3 regions of the Lentzea rhizosphaerae genome follow, and region 2 is predicted to be linked to each of the others. Evidence: riboswitches for the same ligand, from Rfam matches in the RefSeq annotation. Region 2 holds a riboswitch; each other region holds the start of a gene.
What was found. Region 2 has a riboswitch for cobalamin ahead of cobN (cobaltochelatase subunit CobN). Riboswitches for the same ligand answer to the same signal wherever they lie in the genome.
Positions count from the first base shown of each region.

Region 1: it holds a riboswitch for cobalamin, as region 2 does, so the genes downstream of both, ACFOWZ_RS34445 (CbtB domain-containing protein) here and cobN (cobaltochelatase subunit CobN) in region 2, are expected to answer to the same signal.
Region 3: it holds a riboswitch for cobalamin, as region 2 does, so the genes downstream of both, ACFOWZ_RS35540 (ribonucleoside-diphosphate reductase subunit alpha) here and cobN (cobaltochelatase subunit CobN) in region 2, are expected to answer to the same signal.

Region 1 is NZ_JBHRZI010000030.1:53,243-57,513, forward strand. It holds gene ACFOWZ_RS34420 (phosphoribosyltransferase) at 1-45, shown strand, start outside; gene ACFOWZ_RS34425 (antibiotic biosynthesis monooxygenase family protein) at 6-317, opposite strand; gene hisG (ATP phosphoribosyltransferase) at 314-1,174, opposite strand; gene ACFOWZ_RS34435 (phosphoribosyl-ATP diphosphatase) at 1,188-1,451, opposite strand; gene ACFOWZ_RS34440 ((2Fe-2S)-binding protein) at 1,559-2,209, shown strand; cobalamin riboswitch at 2,258-2,433, shown strand; gene ACFOWZ_RS34445 (CbtB domain-containing protein) at 2,467-2,655, shown strand; gene ACFOWZ_RS34450 (CbtA family protein) at 2,672-3,427, shown strand; gene ACFOWZ_RS34455 (hypothetical protein) at 3,489-4,034, shown strand; gene ACFOWZ_RS34460 (HAD family hydrolase) at 3,980-4,271, opposite strand, start outside.
Region 2 is NZ_JBHRZI010000027.1:146,588-150,858, reverse strand. It holds gene ACFOWZ_RS30565 (precorrin-2 C(20)-methyltransferase) at 1-369, opposite strand, end outside; gene ACFOWZ_RS30560 (precorrin-8X methylmutase) at 366-986, opposite strand; gene ACFOWZ_RS30555 (hypothetical protein) at 983-2,023, opposite strand; cobalamin riboswitch at 2,032-2,163, shown strand; gene cobN (cobaltochelatase subunit CobN) at 2,199-4,271, shown strand, end outside.
Region 3 is NZ_JBHRZI010000030.1:271,515-275,785, forward strand. It holds gene ACFOWZ_RS35520 (SDR family oxidoreductase) at 39-245, opposite strand; gene ACFOWZ_RS35525 (hypothetical protein) at 242-385, opposite strand; gene ACFOWZ_RS35530 (LysR family transcriptional regulator ArgP) at 403-1,260, opposite strand; gene ACFOWZ_RS35535 (LysE/ArgO family amino acid transporter) at 1,360-1,908, shown strand; cobalamin riboswitch at 2,106-2,313, shown strand; gene ACFOWZ_RS35540 (ribonucleoside-diphosphate reductase subunit alpha) at 2,408-4,271, shown strand, end outside.

The DNA.
Region 1 (4,271 bases), on a different contig from region 2:
TTCGATCAGACGACGGACGCCGAGGTGCTCAGCGCGCTCGAGTAGTGCTCCACCACCGGGAACGGCGAGTAGAACTCGTGCAGCAGCGACGACCAACGCTCGTAGGACGGACCCTGCCGGAAGCCCACGGTGTGCGCCTCGAGCGACTCCCACCGCACCAGCAGCAGGTAGCGCGACGACGTCTCCAGGCACCGCAGCAGCTCGAGGCCGAGGAAGCCCGGCGAGGCGGAGATCAGCTCCCGCGCCTCGCCGAACGCCCACTCGAACTCGGACTCGCGGCCCGGCACCACGTCCAGGACCGCCTGCTCCAGGATCACAGCCGGCAGAACCTGATGTCCGAGGCCAGCACGGCCTTGGCACCGATCGCGGCCAGCTCGTCCATCACGCGGTTCGCGTCCTTGCGCGACACCATCGCCCGCACGGCCACCCAGTTCTCGTCGGCCAGCGGCGCGACCGTCGGCGACTCCAGACCCGGCGTCAGGGCGACCGCGTCGGCGAGGATCGAGCGTGGGCAGTCGTAGTCGAGCATCAGGTACTGCTGGGCGAACACGACGCCCTGCAGGCGAGCCGTCAGCTGCTTCTTGGCCGCGGTCAGCTCGGAGCCAGCACGGTGCACGAGCACCGCCTCGGACTCGCAGATCGGTTCGCCGAACGGCACCAGGTCGTGCTGGCGCAGGGTCCGGCCGGACCCCACGACGTCGGCGATCAGGTCGGCCACGCCGAGCTGGATCGAGATCTCGACGGCGCCGTCGAGGCGAATCACCTTGGCACTGATGCCCCGCGCCCTCAGGTCGCGGTTCACGAGCTTCGGGTACGCCGTGGCGAGGCGCTTGCCCTCCAGGTCCTCGACCTTCCAGTCCTTGCCCTTGGGCCCGGCGTAGCGGAAGGTCGACCCGCCGAAGCCCAGCGCCAGCAGCTCCTCGACGGACGAGCCGTTGTCGTCGGCGCCGGAGTCCGCGGCGAGGTCGCGGCCGGTGATGCCGAGGTCGAGGTCACCGGACGCCACGTAGATCGCGATGTCCTTGGGACGCAAGAAGAAGAACTCGACGTCGTTGTTGAGGTCCAGCACGGTCAGGTCACGCGACTCGTGCCGCTGGCGGTATCCGGCCTCGGTCAGCATGGCGGAGGCGCGTTCGGTGAGCGCCCCCTTGTTCGGGACTGCTACGCGCAGCATGTGGAAGTCTCCGTCAGAGGTACTTGTAAACGTCTTCGAGGGTCAGGCCGCGGCCCAGCATGATCACCTGGAGGCGGTACAGCAGCTGCGAGATCTCTTCGGCGAGCTTCTCGTCGGACTCGTACTCGGCGGCGATCCAGACCTCGCCCGCCTCCTCCAGGACCTTCTTGCCCTGCGCATGGACGCCGGCCTCGAGCGCTGCGACGGTGCCGGAACCCGCCGGCTTGGTGGCGGCTCGTTCGGTCAGTTCGGCGAACAGGGAGTCGAAGGTCTTCACGACGTGACATCCTCCCATCTCCCGCACCCCCGTCCACACCGCGGTCACATCTGTCCCAGGCCGTGGACGTGATCTGTCCTGCATGGACACCCAGTAGCGTGAACTTCGTGTCGGAGTTCGCCGAAGTGCTCGAAGCGCTGCGCCGGGTGCGCGGAATCAACCCGTTCTTCGCCCTCGACGTGGGCCGCCCGGACCAGACGTGGCTGCCCGGATCGGCACTGCTGGAAGGCCCCGCGCTCAAGACCACCATCGACGCCATCGCCACCCGCTACCGGGCGGAGGAGCCACGCGTCGCGGCGAGCCTGTTCTTCCTCAGCTACACCGCGCGGCTGCTCAGCCCGCTCACGGCGGCGAACATCCCGATCGACGTGCGCCCGGAGAACCTGTGGTGGCACCACGACCCGGCGAACGGCCTGAGCGTCCGCATCGACGAGCCGCGGCTGGGCCCGCCTGCCGCCGAGGCACTCGAACCCGTGGTGGAAGCGATCCAGAGGGTCACGCCCGTGGCGCGCGGATTGTTGTGGGGCAACGCCATGTCGAACATCGCGGGCGCGCTCAAAATGGTTGTGCGCGCACAGATGCTCACGGCCGAAGAAGCGGAACTTCGCGGCGCACGGCTGATGAGCGCGCCGCCGTTCGAACAGGCCGGAGAATTCATCCCCTTCCCCGGCGAGGTCACGTTCCGGCGTCGGAGCTGCTGCCTTTACTACCGGGTAGCCGCAGGTGGGAAGTGTGGAGACTGCCCACTCGTGAAGTGATGAACACGACAACTCTTATGGCCGGTTGTGTTTGTGCCGCCGATCAACTTACGGTGCACGCGCCGCAGTGACGGGAAGCCGGTGAGAATCCGGCGCGGTCCTCGCCACTGTGACCGGGAAGCGATCCCCGCCGAGCACGTCACTGGTTCCACGCAGGAGCTGGGAAGACGCGGGGGCAGCGTTGATCCGGGAGTCAGGAGACCGGCTGCGGCGCCGCAAGGAGAGTTGACCTTCCACGAGGTATGGAGGAGCCCGTCATGACGAGCCCCGCAGCACATCTGTCCGCCGTCCGCGTGCCCAAGTGGGCCTTCGCCGCCGCCCTGCTCGGCCTGATCGTCACGTACCTGGTCCTGCAGGAGAACGGACTCGCGCTCGGTGCGAGCTCGGAGCTGCTGCACGAGTTCTTCCACGACGGCCGGCACGCGCTCGGCGTCCCGTGCCACTGATCTCCTGATCACGCACATGACGACGACGTACAAGTCTCTCGCACTGCGGGGGATCGCGGCGGGCGGCATCGCCGGTGTCGCCTCCGCGCTCGTGCAACTGCTGGTGACCGAGATCCCGATCCGCGCCGCGCTGGCGGTCGAAGAAGCCAGGGAACCGGCAGCCGGCGAGGGCCACTCGCACGGTGGCGAGGAAGCACTGGTCAGCCGCGGCGCCCAGGTCGTGGGCGGCATGCTCGGCGTGGTGATCGTCGGCATCGCCGTGGGCCTGGTGTTCGCCACGGCCTACGCGCTGTCGAAGCGATGGTTCGTCGACCGCACGCCGTTCAGCCGCAGCCTCGCCTTCGGTGCCGCCGTGTTCGGCGCGGTGGCACTGCTGCCGTGGCTGAAGTACCCGGCCAACCCGCCCGCCGTGGGCGACCCGGAGACGGTGAACTACCGGACCGCGCTCTACCTGGGTGTGGTGGTGGCCGGCCTCGTGATCGTGTGGGGAGCGAGCCTGCTGGCCGAACGGCTGCGCGCGCAGCCGCAGCCGGTGCGCGTCACCGCGGTGCTGCTCGCGGTGGCCGCGGCCGTCGCGGTGGTGCTGGTGGCGTTCCCCGCGCCGCCGGACACGATCCCCGCGGACATGCCGGTGAACGTGCTGTGGCAGTTCCGCCTCAGCTCACTCGCCCAGCTCGCCACGCTCTACGTCGGTCTCGGCGTGGTGTTCGGCCTGCTGATCGACCCGGCCACGCGCCGGGCCAGGGCCGCGGAGAAGGCCGCTGTCGCTTGACGGTGCGGGGTGGTCGCCGATGCGGCCACCCCAATCCCGCGCCTCGGGCAGCATGAAGCGCATGACCGATCTTCTGCCGTGGCAACGCATCCGCAACTGGTTGCGCACCAACGCTCCCCGGACGTTCGAGCAGATCTCGGCACCCGAGGACGCGATCGGACGGTGGCGCCTGGCCGGTGCGCCTGACCTGTACCCGACGATGTTCACGCCGCTGTCCGCGCGGGAGGCGGTGCGGGAGCAGGCGAGGCTGCGGCACGACGTCTACCCCGAGCTCGACCGCGATCCCGCCGGCACGATGTCGTCGGCGTTCCTGAAGGAGTTCGTCCCGATCGCGGCCAGCGGCACGGGCGACTACCTGTTCGTCGACGGACGGCCGGGACCGGAGTCCGGCTGCGTCCGCGAGTGGTGCCGTGACGACGGCAATCTCGGATCGACGCTGTGGCAGAGCGTCCACGACATGCTCGCCGACGTCGCCCACTCGCTCGAGACCGGCGAACCGGCGCTGCGCGGACACGTCGAGGCCGCCAGGGCCCGGTTCGCCAGGGTCGCGGTCTACGTGCCTGAGGTGCGCGACGGCCTGCTGAGCTGGCAGTCCGTGCGGGATTGAAGGGCGCGCAGCACGTCCAGGTCCACACCCACCAGCGAGTCGCGGAAGATCCGCCGCTCCCCCGCCGTCACCTCGACGTCGCACGGCACCACCAGAACCGTGCACCCGGCGGCGACGGCGGCGGCCACCCCGGTCGGCGAGTCCTCGATCGCCACGCACCGCGTCGCGTCCACGCCCAGCAGCCGGGCCGCCTTCAGGTACGGCTCCGGCAACGGCTTGTTCAGGCCGTCGACCTCG
Region 2 (4,271 bases):
GTAGCGGTCGGCGAGCCGCTTGTGCATGTGCATGTAGGAGCCGTAGAAGAACGGGTCTCCGGCGGCGAGGACGACGACGTCACGTCCGGCGTCGAGGTGCGCGGCGAGCTTGGCCGCGGCCTCTTCGTAGAACGCGTCGATCTCGCCCTGGTAGTCGTCGGTGTCCTCGGTGGTGACCGGGTAGACGAGCTGTTCCATGATCTGGCCGTCGCGGAAGTACGGTGCCGCAATGGTTTTGGCGACACTGCGCCCGTGCCGCGCGCTGTGGAACGCGATCACGTCGGCTTCCCCGATGAGCCGTGCGGCCTTCACCGTCACGAGTTCCGGGTCACCGGGACCCAGCCCGACGCCGTAGAGCTTGCCCGTCATTCTTCCTCGCTCGCGATCGCGTTGATGGCCGCCGCCGTCATGGCACTGCCGCCGCGCCGGCCGTGCACCACGAGGTGCTCCAGATCCGTTGCGGCCAAAGCTTCTTTGGACTCCGCGGCACCGATGAACCCGACCGGGATGCCCAAGATCGCGGCCGGCCGGGGCGCTCCTGCCTCGATCAGGTCGATCAGGTGGAACAGCGCGGTCGGGGCGTTGCCGATGGCGATCACGGCACCTTCGAAGCGGTCCTGCAGCAGCTCCAGGGCGGCGGCGCTGCGGGTGTTGCCGATCTCCTTGGCTCGCGAGGGAGTGCGCGGATCCTGGAGGTGGCAAAGGACTTCGTTGTCCTTGGGCAAGCGGCGGCGGGTGACGCCGGACGCGACCATGTTGGCGTCGCACAGGATCGGCGCACCTGCCTGGAGCGCCGCGCGAGCGTTGCGGACGACGCCGGGGGAGAAAGCGACGTCGTTCGGCAGGTCGGTCATGCCGCACGCGTGGATCATGCGGACCACGACTTTCGCGACGTCCTCTGGGAACCTGGTGAGGTCCGATTCCGCGCGAATGGTGGCGAAGGACTGGCGGTAGATCTCCGCGCCGTCCTTGATGTACTCCGTCACCTGATCTCCTCGTAGCCGTCGCCGGTCGCGACGAACTCGATCACATCGCCGGCGGGGCGACCGCATCGGCGTGCACAGCCCGACCAGTGAACCGGGCCGGGAGTGTCGGACCTGCTCCCTAGAATTGAAATTGGGGGTACCCGGCCTGGCACGTGTGTGTGGTGGGACGCGTCAACCCAAGCGCGCGCATCGGCGCGTACGTCGGAGAGCGACTTGGCGCAGCCGGGGCGCCCGGTGCAGGCGCTGACGCCGTGCCACGGCGAGTCCGGATCCGTGATCAGCCCCGAGACGTCGGTTCCGGCAGGCACGACCAGGCTCCGCCACGGCGTCAGCCGGATCGGGACGCCGGGGAGCTGGTGCGCGTCCAGGCGGCCCAACGGCACGCCGGGAGTCGTGGGCGAAGGTGCGACGGGCGTCACAGCCGGGGTGATCCGCGGGGCGTCGGAAACACCGAAGTGCTCGGTGATCTTTCGCACACCGCCGTCCACTTCGGACAGGCGCCAGGCGGTCCCGCGCATCCCCTGGAAGAGGCGGGCAGCGGTCAGCAGGGCGTCGACGGGGTCGTGAACTCGGACACCTGTATCGGTACCGGCGAGCAGGAGCACCTCTCCGACCAGCCCGAAGTCGCCGCCCAGACCACTCACCGCGTGCCCCACCGTGACGAGAAAACGCCCTGGCAGCGCGGCCAGCAGCGGGTCCGCGCACAACGCCGCGTCCAGCGCGTCGACCAGCGACTGGTTGTCCTCCAGTGGCGCCGCGATGATGTTGCGGATCCGCTCGTGCGTCGCGGACGGCAACAGGCCCGCCGCACGCAACCGTTCACCCAGCTCCACGCCGTCCGCGAGGCCCCTGATCTGGAGGTTCGCCCGCGAGGTCAGTTCCAGCGAGCCGGATCCGAGCTCCAGTGCCGCGACCCGCACGACGTCCCACTGAGCAGCGGAAAGCGTGCCGCCGGGGACCCGGATGCGCGCCAGCCCGCCGTCGGCCGCGGGGTGCAGCTCTACGGCGCCGGGGCAGGCATCCGGGTGACTACGCATAGGTCGGACTGTAACCCGCCGGTTAGGGTGAGCCCGAACGACGAAGCGCAGGAGGAAGCCGGTGTGAATCCGGCGCGGTCCCGCCACTGTGACCAGCGGACGCTGGGAGTCAGGAACTCCGCTTCGCCTGTCACCCGCAACCTGGGGCGAGGACCCCACGAGGGATGGAGCCTGCGTGATCCTGCTGCTGTCGACCTCCGACACCGACCTGCTGTCGGCGCGTGCGAGCGGTGCCGAGTACCGGCTCGGCAACCCGGCGCGCACCACCGTGGACGACCTTCCCGGGCTGACCCAGGACGTCGAGCTCGTGCTCGTGCGCATCCTCGGCGGGCGCCGGATGTGGGAGGAAGGGCTCGACTGGCTGCTGGCCAGCGGGCTGCCGGTGGTCGTGCTCGGCGGTGAGCAGCAGCCCGACGCGGCGCTGATGGAGCTGTCGACGGTGCCCGGTGGCGTGTGTGCCGAGGCGCACCTCTACCTGGCGCACGGCGGGCCGGCGAACCTGGCCGAGCTGCACAAGTTCCTGTCCGACACCGTCCTGCTGACCGGGCACGGCTTCGAGGCGCCCACGGCCACGCCCACGTGGGGTGTGCTGGAGCGGGAGACGACCGGAGAAGGCCCCACGGTCGCGGTGCTCTACTACCGCGCGCACCACGTGGCCGGGAACACGGCGTTCGTGCACGCGTTGTGCGACGCGATCGAGGCCAAGGGCGGCAAGCCGCTGCCCGTCTACTGCTCGTCGCTGCGCACCGCCGAGCCCGAGCTGCTGGACACGCTGTGCCAGGCCGACGCGCTGGTCGTCACGGTGCTCGCGGCTGGTGGCACGAACCCCGCCAAGGCGTCCGCCGGTGGCGACGACGACGCGTGGGACGTGGGTGCGCTGGCCGCGTTGGACGTGCCGATCCTGCAGGGGTTGTGCCTCACGTCGAGTCGTGAGTCGTGGGACGAGAACGACGACGGACTGTCTCCTTTGGACACCGCGACCCAGGTCGCGATCCCCGAGTTCGACGGCCGGATCATCACGGTTCCGTTCTCCTTCAAGGAGATCGACTCCGACGGCCTCACGGTCTACGTGGCCGACCCGGAACGGGCGCTGCGCGTCGCGGGCATCGCGGTCAGGCACGGGAAGCTGCGCCACATCCCGGTGGAGAACCGCAAGATCGCCGTGATGCTGTCGGCGTACCCGACGAAGCACTCGCGCATCGGCAACGCGGTCGGGCTCGACACGCCCGCGTCCACGGTCCGGCTGCTCAAGGCGATGCAGGAGCACGGCTACGACATCGGCGACGCGTTGCCCGGTGTCGAGGAGCTCGACGGCGACGCGTTGATCCACGCGCTGATCGCCGCCGGTGGCCAGGACGCGGACTGGCTCACGCAGGAGCAGTTCGAGAGCAACCCGGTGCGCATCGCGGCTGCCGACTACCGGGAGTTCTACGAGACGCTGCCGGAGGACTTCCGCGAGTCGATGCAGGAGCACTGGGGCGAGGCGCCCGGTGAGCTCTTCGTCGACCGCAGCAGGTCGAAGGACGGCGAGATCGTGCTGGCCGCGTTGCGGTCCAACAACGTCGTCGTGATCGTGCAGCCGCCGCGAGGGTTCGGCGAGAACCCCATCGCGATCTACCACGACCCCGACCTGCCGCCGTCGCACCACTACCTCGCGGCGTACCGGTGGATCGAGTCCGAGTTCGGCGCGGACGCCGTGGTGCACGTCGGCAAGCACGGCAACCTGGAGTGGCTGCCCGGCAAGACCGTCGGCATGTCGGCCTCCTGCGGCACGGACGCGGCACTGGGCGACCTGCCGCTGGTCTACCCGTTCCTCGTCAACGACCCCGGCGAGGGCACGCAGGCCAAGCGGCGCGCGCACGCCACGCTGGTCGACCACCTGGTGCCGCCGATGGCGCGGGCCGACAGCTACGGCGACATCGCGCGGCTGGAGCAGCTGCTCGACGAGTACGGCTCGATCTCCGCGATGGACCCGGCGAAGCTGCCGGCGATCCGCGCGCAGATCTGGACGTTGATCCAGGCCGCGAAGCTCGACCACGACCTCGGCCTGGACGACCGGCCACACGACGCGGAGTTCGACGAGTTCCTGCTGCACGTCGACGGCTGGCTGTGCGAGGTCAAGGACGTCCAGATCCGCGACGGTCTGCACATCCTCGGCGAGGCGCCGACCGGCAGCGTTCGCGTGAACCTCGTGCTCGCGATGCTCCAGGCACGGCAGATGTGGGGCGGTCAGGTCGCCGCGCTGCCC
Region 3 (4,271 bases), on a different contig from region 2:
TCGGTCGCGGGGTTCCTGGGTTCAGGAAGCCGACAGGTTCAGCTCAGGATCGCGCCGCACGTGATGTTGACCTGCGCTCCCGTGATCGTGCGGCCCCAGTCGGAGGCCACGAACACCGCCGCTCTGCCGACGTCGTCCAGCGTGGCGGCCCTACCGAGCAGCGTCTGGCCGACGATGTCCGGTTCGACCCAGGCGCGGAACTCGTCCGGGATCGACTCGGGGATCCCGCCCGTCTGCAACGTCACCGCCCGCACAGGGTGAGGCCGGGGCCGTGCGTCAGGCGGGCGGCGGTGGCCGCGCTGGACCTCCAGTGCGGCAGGTAGTGCGGGTACCACCGGTCCAGTGTCGTGAAGCGGTCCTCGAACTCGAGCTCCCGTCCGGTCATGTCACCGAGCGCAAGTCCTACCTCAGCGCGACGGCGGCCTCTTTTTCCACCGCTTCGGCGACGGCGTTCAGGGCCGGCGAGTCGAGCTTCCACTGCTGCCAGTACAGCGGCACGGACACCGTGCGGCCCGGTGCCAGGTCGATCAGGCCCTCCTGCAGCTGCTGCGGTGGCACCATTCCCCAGCCCAGGCCCGCCACGATCGCCCGCACGTACACCTCCGACGACGGCACGTAGTGGCGGTGTTCCGAGGCGCCGCGGCCGCGGGTCAGCGTGCGCACGAAACGGTCCTGGAGGTCGTCGTTGCGGTCGAAGACCACGACCGGCGCGTCCGGCAGCCACGACTTCGGCTGCCCATCGGCGAACCGGTCCACAAAGGACTGCGATGCCATTGCCGCGTAACGGATGTGGCCGAGCCTGCGCACCGAGCAGCCCGCGACCGGCTCGCGGGAGGACGTCACGGCTGCCATCACCAGGCCTTGCCGCAGCAACGCCGTCGTGTGGTCCTGGTCCTCGCGGTGCAGGTCGAACGAGATCTTCAACGACGACGGGACCCGTTGCAGGGCGGGGAGGAACCACGTGGCGAGCGAGTCGGCGTTCACCGCGATCGGCACCCGCACCACGGCGTCCGAGCCCAGGGCGGCGTCCAGGTCCTGGTCGAGGGCGAGCAGTTGCCGACCGTAGCGGACGATCACCTCCCCCGACGGCGTCAGCCGCACCGGACGGGCGCGCACCAGCAGCACGCGGCCAGTGCGCTGCTCCAGCGCCTTGATGCGTTGGGAGACAGCGGAAGGCGTGACGTGCAACGCGGTCGCGGCTGCGTCGAACGTGCCCGCGTCGACGACCGCGAGCAGCGTGCGCACCAGGTCGAGGTCCATCACGAGCGCTAATGGTACGTAAGAATCTTTAGCTGGTCTCATCAAGACGGCGTCAATACCGTCGACGGTGTGACTGACCTGCTGCTCGGCTTCGGCACCATGATGACCCTGATCGTCGCCATCGGCGCGCAGAACGCTTTCGTGCTGCGCCAAGGACTTCGACGCCAGGCCGTCGCGAAGGTCGTCGCCGTGTGCGCCGTGTCGGACGCGATCCTCGTCGCGGTCGGCGTCGCCGGGTTCGGCGCGGTCGTGAAGGCCTTCCCGCAGGCGATCACGGTCGCGGCGGTCGTCGGAGGCGTTTTCCTGCTGGGGTACGGGTTTCTCGCGGCGCGCCGGGCGTTCAAACCACAGTCGATGAACGTCCAGGCGACGGGATCCGGCAGGCCCGTGCTCACTGCGCTCGCGCTGACGTGGCTCAACCCGCACGTCTACCTGGACACGCTGCTGCTGCTCGGCTCGATCGCGGCCGGACGGTGGCTGTTCGGGGTCGGCGCGGTCACCGCGAGCGTCACGTGGTTCGTCGCGCTCGGGTTCGGCGCCCGGCTGCTCAGTCCTCTGTTCGCGAAGCCCCGCGCGTGGCGGGTGCTGGACGGCCTGATCGCCGCCGTGATGACCGCTCTCGGGGTGGCCCTGATCGCCGGGTGGTGATCATCACCGCCACCGCCGACACGGCCAGGACGCCTGTTGTCACGGGCGCCGCGGCACCGGTGAAGAGGGACGCCGAAGCAAGCCCCGCACTGACGAGAGCACCGATGACAACGCGCGACCGAAGATCACCCACGTTGATCACCCTAGACCACGACACGCCCATGTTGGGTGGTGATTCAGGCCCCACCACCACATGTAGTATCTGCCGCGCTGGTGGTTCACCGGCCCGGAGCACCGGGCCGATGAGGCAAGAGGGAACCCGGTGAGAGTCCGGGACTGCCCCGCAGCGGTGAGTGGGAACGAAAGCCGTCAACGAAGCACTGGGTGACCCCTGGGAAGCGACGGCCGGTAGGAGCGAGCAAGGCGCCCACGAGTCCGAAGACCTGCCACCGGTGTGCGCGCAAGCCTGCGCGCACGACACGGTGCCTCGAGGGAGGGCAGCTGTGTGCCCTCAGTGGCGCGCGCGCATTCCTTCGAGCCTTGCTCGCGAGGAGAGAGCGTGCCCGACCGCCTTTCAGTGGTCATCCATGAAGCGTGTGCCGACCTGCCCAACGCGTCGGCGGAGGCGGTTCTGGCTGAGACCAAGCGAAATCTGTACGAAGGCATCACCGACGCCGAGCTCGCGCTGGCGCCGATCATGGCCGCCCGCGCGATGGTCGAGCAGGACCCGGACTACTCCTACGTCAGCGCCCGGTTGCTGCTGGACAAGCTGCGCACCGAGGCGTGCGGAGTGCCGTTGTCGCACGCCGAGATGACCGAGCGCTACCCGTCGTACTTCGCCGCGTTCGTCCGCCACGGCATCGAGCTGGGCCAGCTCGACCCGCGCCTCGCGGACTTCGACCTGGCTCGTCTCGGCGCCGCGCTGAAGCCGGAACGCGACCTGAACTTCCAGTTCCTGGGCATGCAGACGCTGTACGACCGCTACTTCCTGCATCACGACGGCCGCCGCTACGAGCTGCCGCAGGCGTTCTTCCTGCGCGTCGCCATGGGCCTCGCGCTCGAGGAGGACGACCGCGACGCCCGTGCGATCGAGTTCTACGAGCTGCTCTCGTCGTTCGACTTCATGTGCTCGACACCGACGCTGTTCAACTCGGGCACGACACGCCCGCAGCTGTCGTCGTGCTTCCTCACCACCGTGGAGGACGACCTCGCCGGGATCTTCCACGGCATCAGCAACAACGCGCTGCTCAGCAAGTTCGCCGGCGGCCTGGGCAACGACTGGACGCCGGTGCGCGGGATCGGCGCGCACATCAAGGGCACCAACGGCAAGTCGCAGGGCGTCGTGCCGTTCCTCAAGGTTGCCAACGACACCGCGGTCGCGGTCAACCAGGGCGGGCGTCGCAAGGGCGCGGTCTGCGCGTACCTCGAAACCTGGCACATCGACGTCGAGGAGTTCCTCGACCTGCGCAAGAACACCGGCGACGAGCGGCGCCGCACCCACGACATGAACACCGCGAACTGGGTGCCGGACGAGTTCATCCGCCGGGTGCGCGCGAACGGCCAGTGGACGCTGTTCTCGCCCGACGAGGTGCCGGACCTGCACGACGCGTTCGGCGACGACTTCGCACGGAAGTACCGCGCGTACGAGGAGAAGGCCGACAACGGCGAGATCAAGGTCTTCCGCCGTCTCCCCGCCGTCGACCTGTGGCGGCGCATGCTGACCATGCTGTTCGAGACCGGCCACCCGTGGATCACGTTCAAGGACCCGTGCAACCTGCGTTCGCCGCAGCAGCACAGCGGTGTCGTGCACTCCAGCAACCTCTGCACCGAGATCACCCTGAACACCACGACCGACGAGGTCGCCGTGTGCAATCTCGGCAGTGTGAACCTCGCGCGGCACGTCACGGCCGACGGCGTCGACCACGCACGGCTCGAAAAGACCGTGCGCACCGCGGTTCGCATGCTCGACAACGTGATCGACGTGAACTACTACACGATCCCCGAGGCGCGGAACTCCAACCTCGAGCACCGCCCGGTGGGGCTGGGTCTGATGGGCTTCCAGGACGCACTGTTCACGCTCGGCACGCCGATGGCCAGCGCGGAGGCCGTCGAGTTCGCCGACCGCAGCACGGAGGAGATCAGCTACTACGCGATCTCCGCCAGCACCGATCTGGCGCAGGAGCGCGGCGCGTACCGGTCGTTCGAGGGTTCGTTGTGGAGCAACGGGATCCTGCCGATCGACTCCATCGGGATCCTGGCCCAGAACCGCGGTCCCGGCGAGCTCGACCAGAACCGCGAGTCCACGATGGACTGGGCGGCGGTCCGCGAGAAGGTCCGCAAGGGCATGCGGAACTCGAACGTCATGGCCATCGCGCCGACCGCGACCATCGCGAACATCACCGGCGTGAACCAGTCGATCGAGC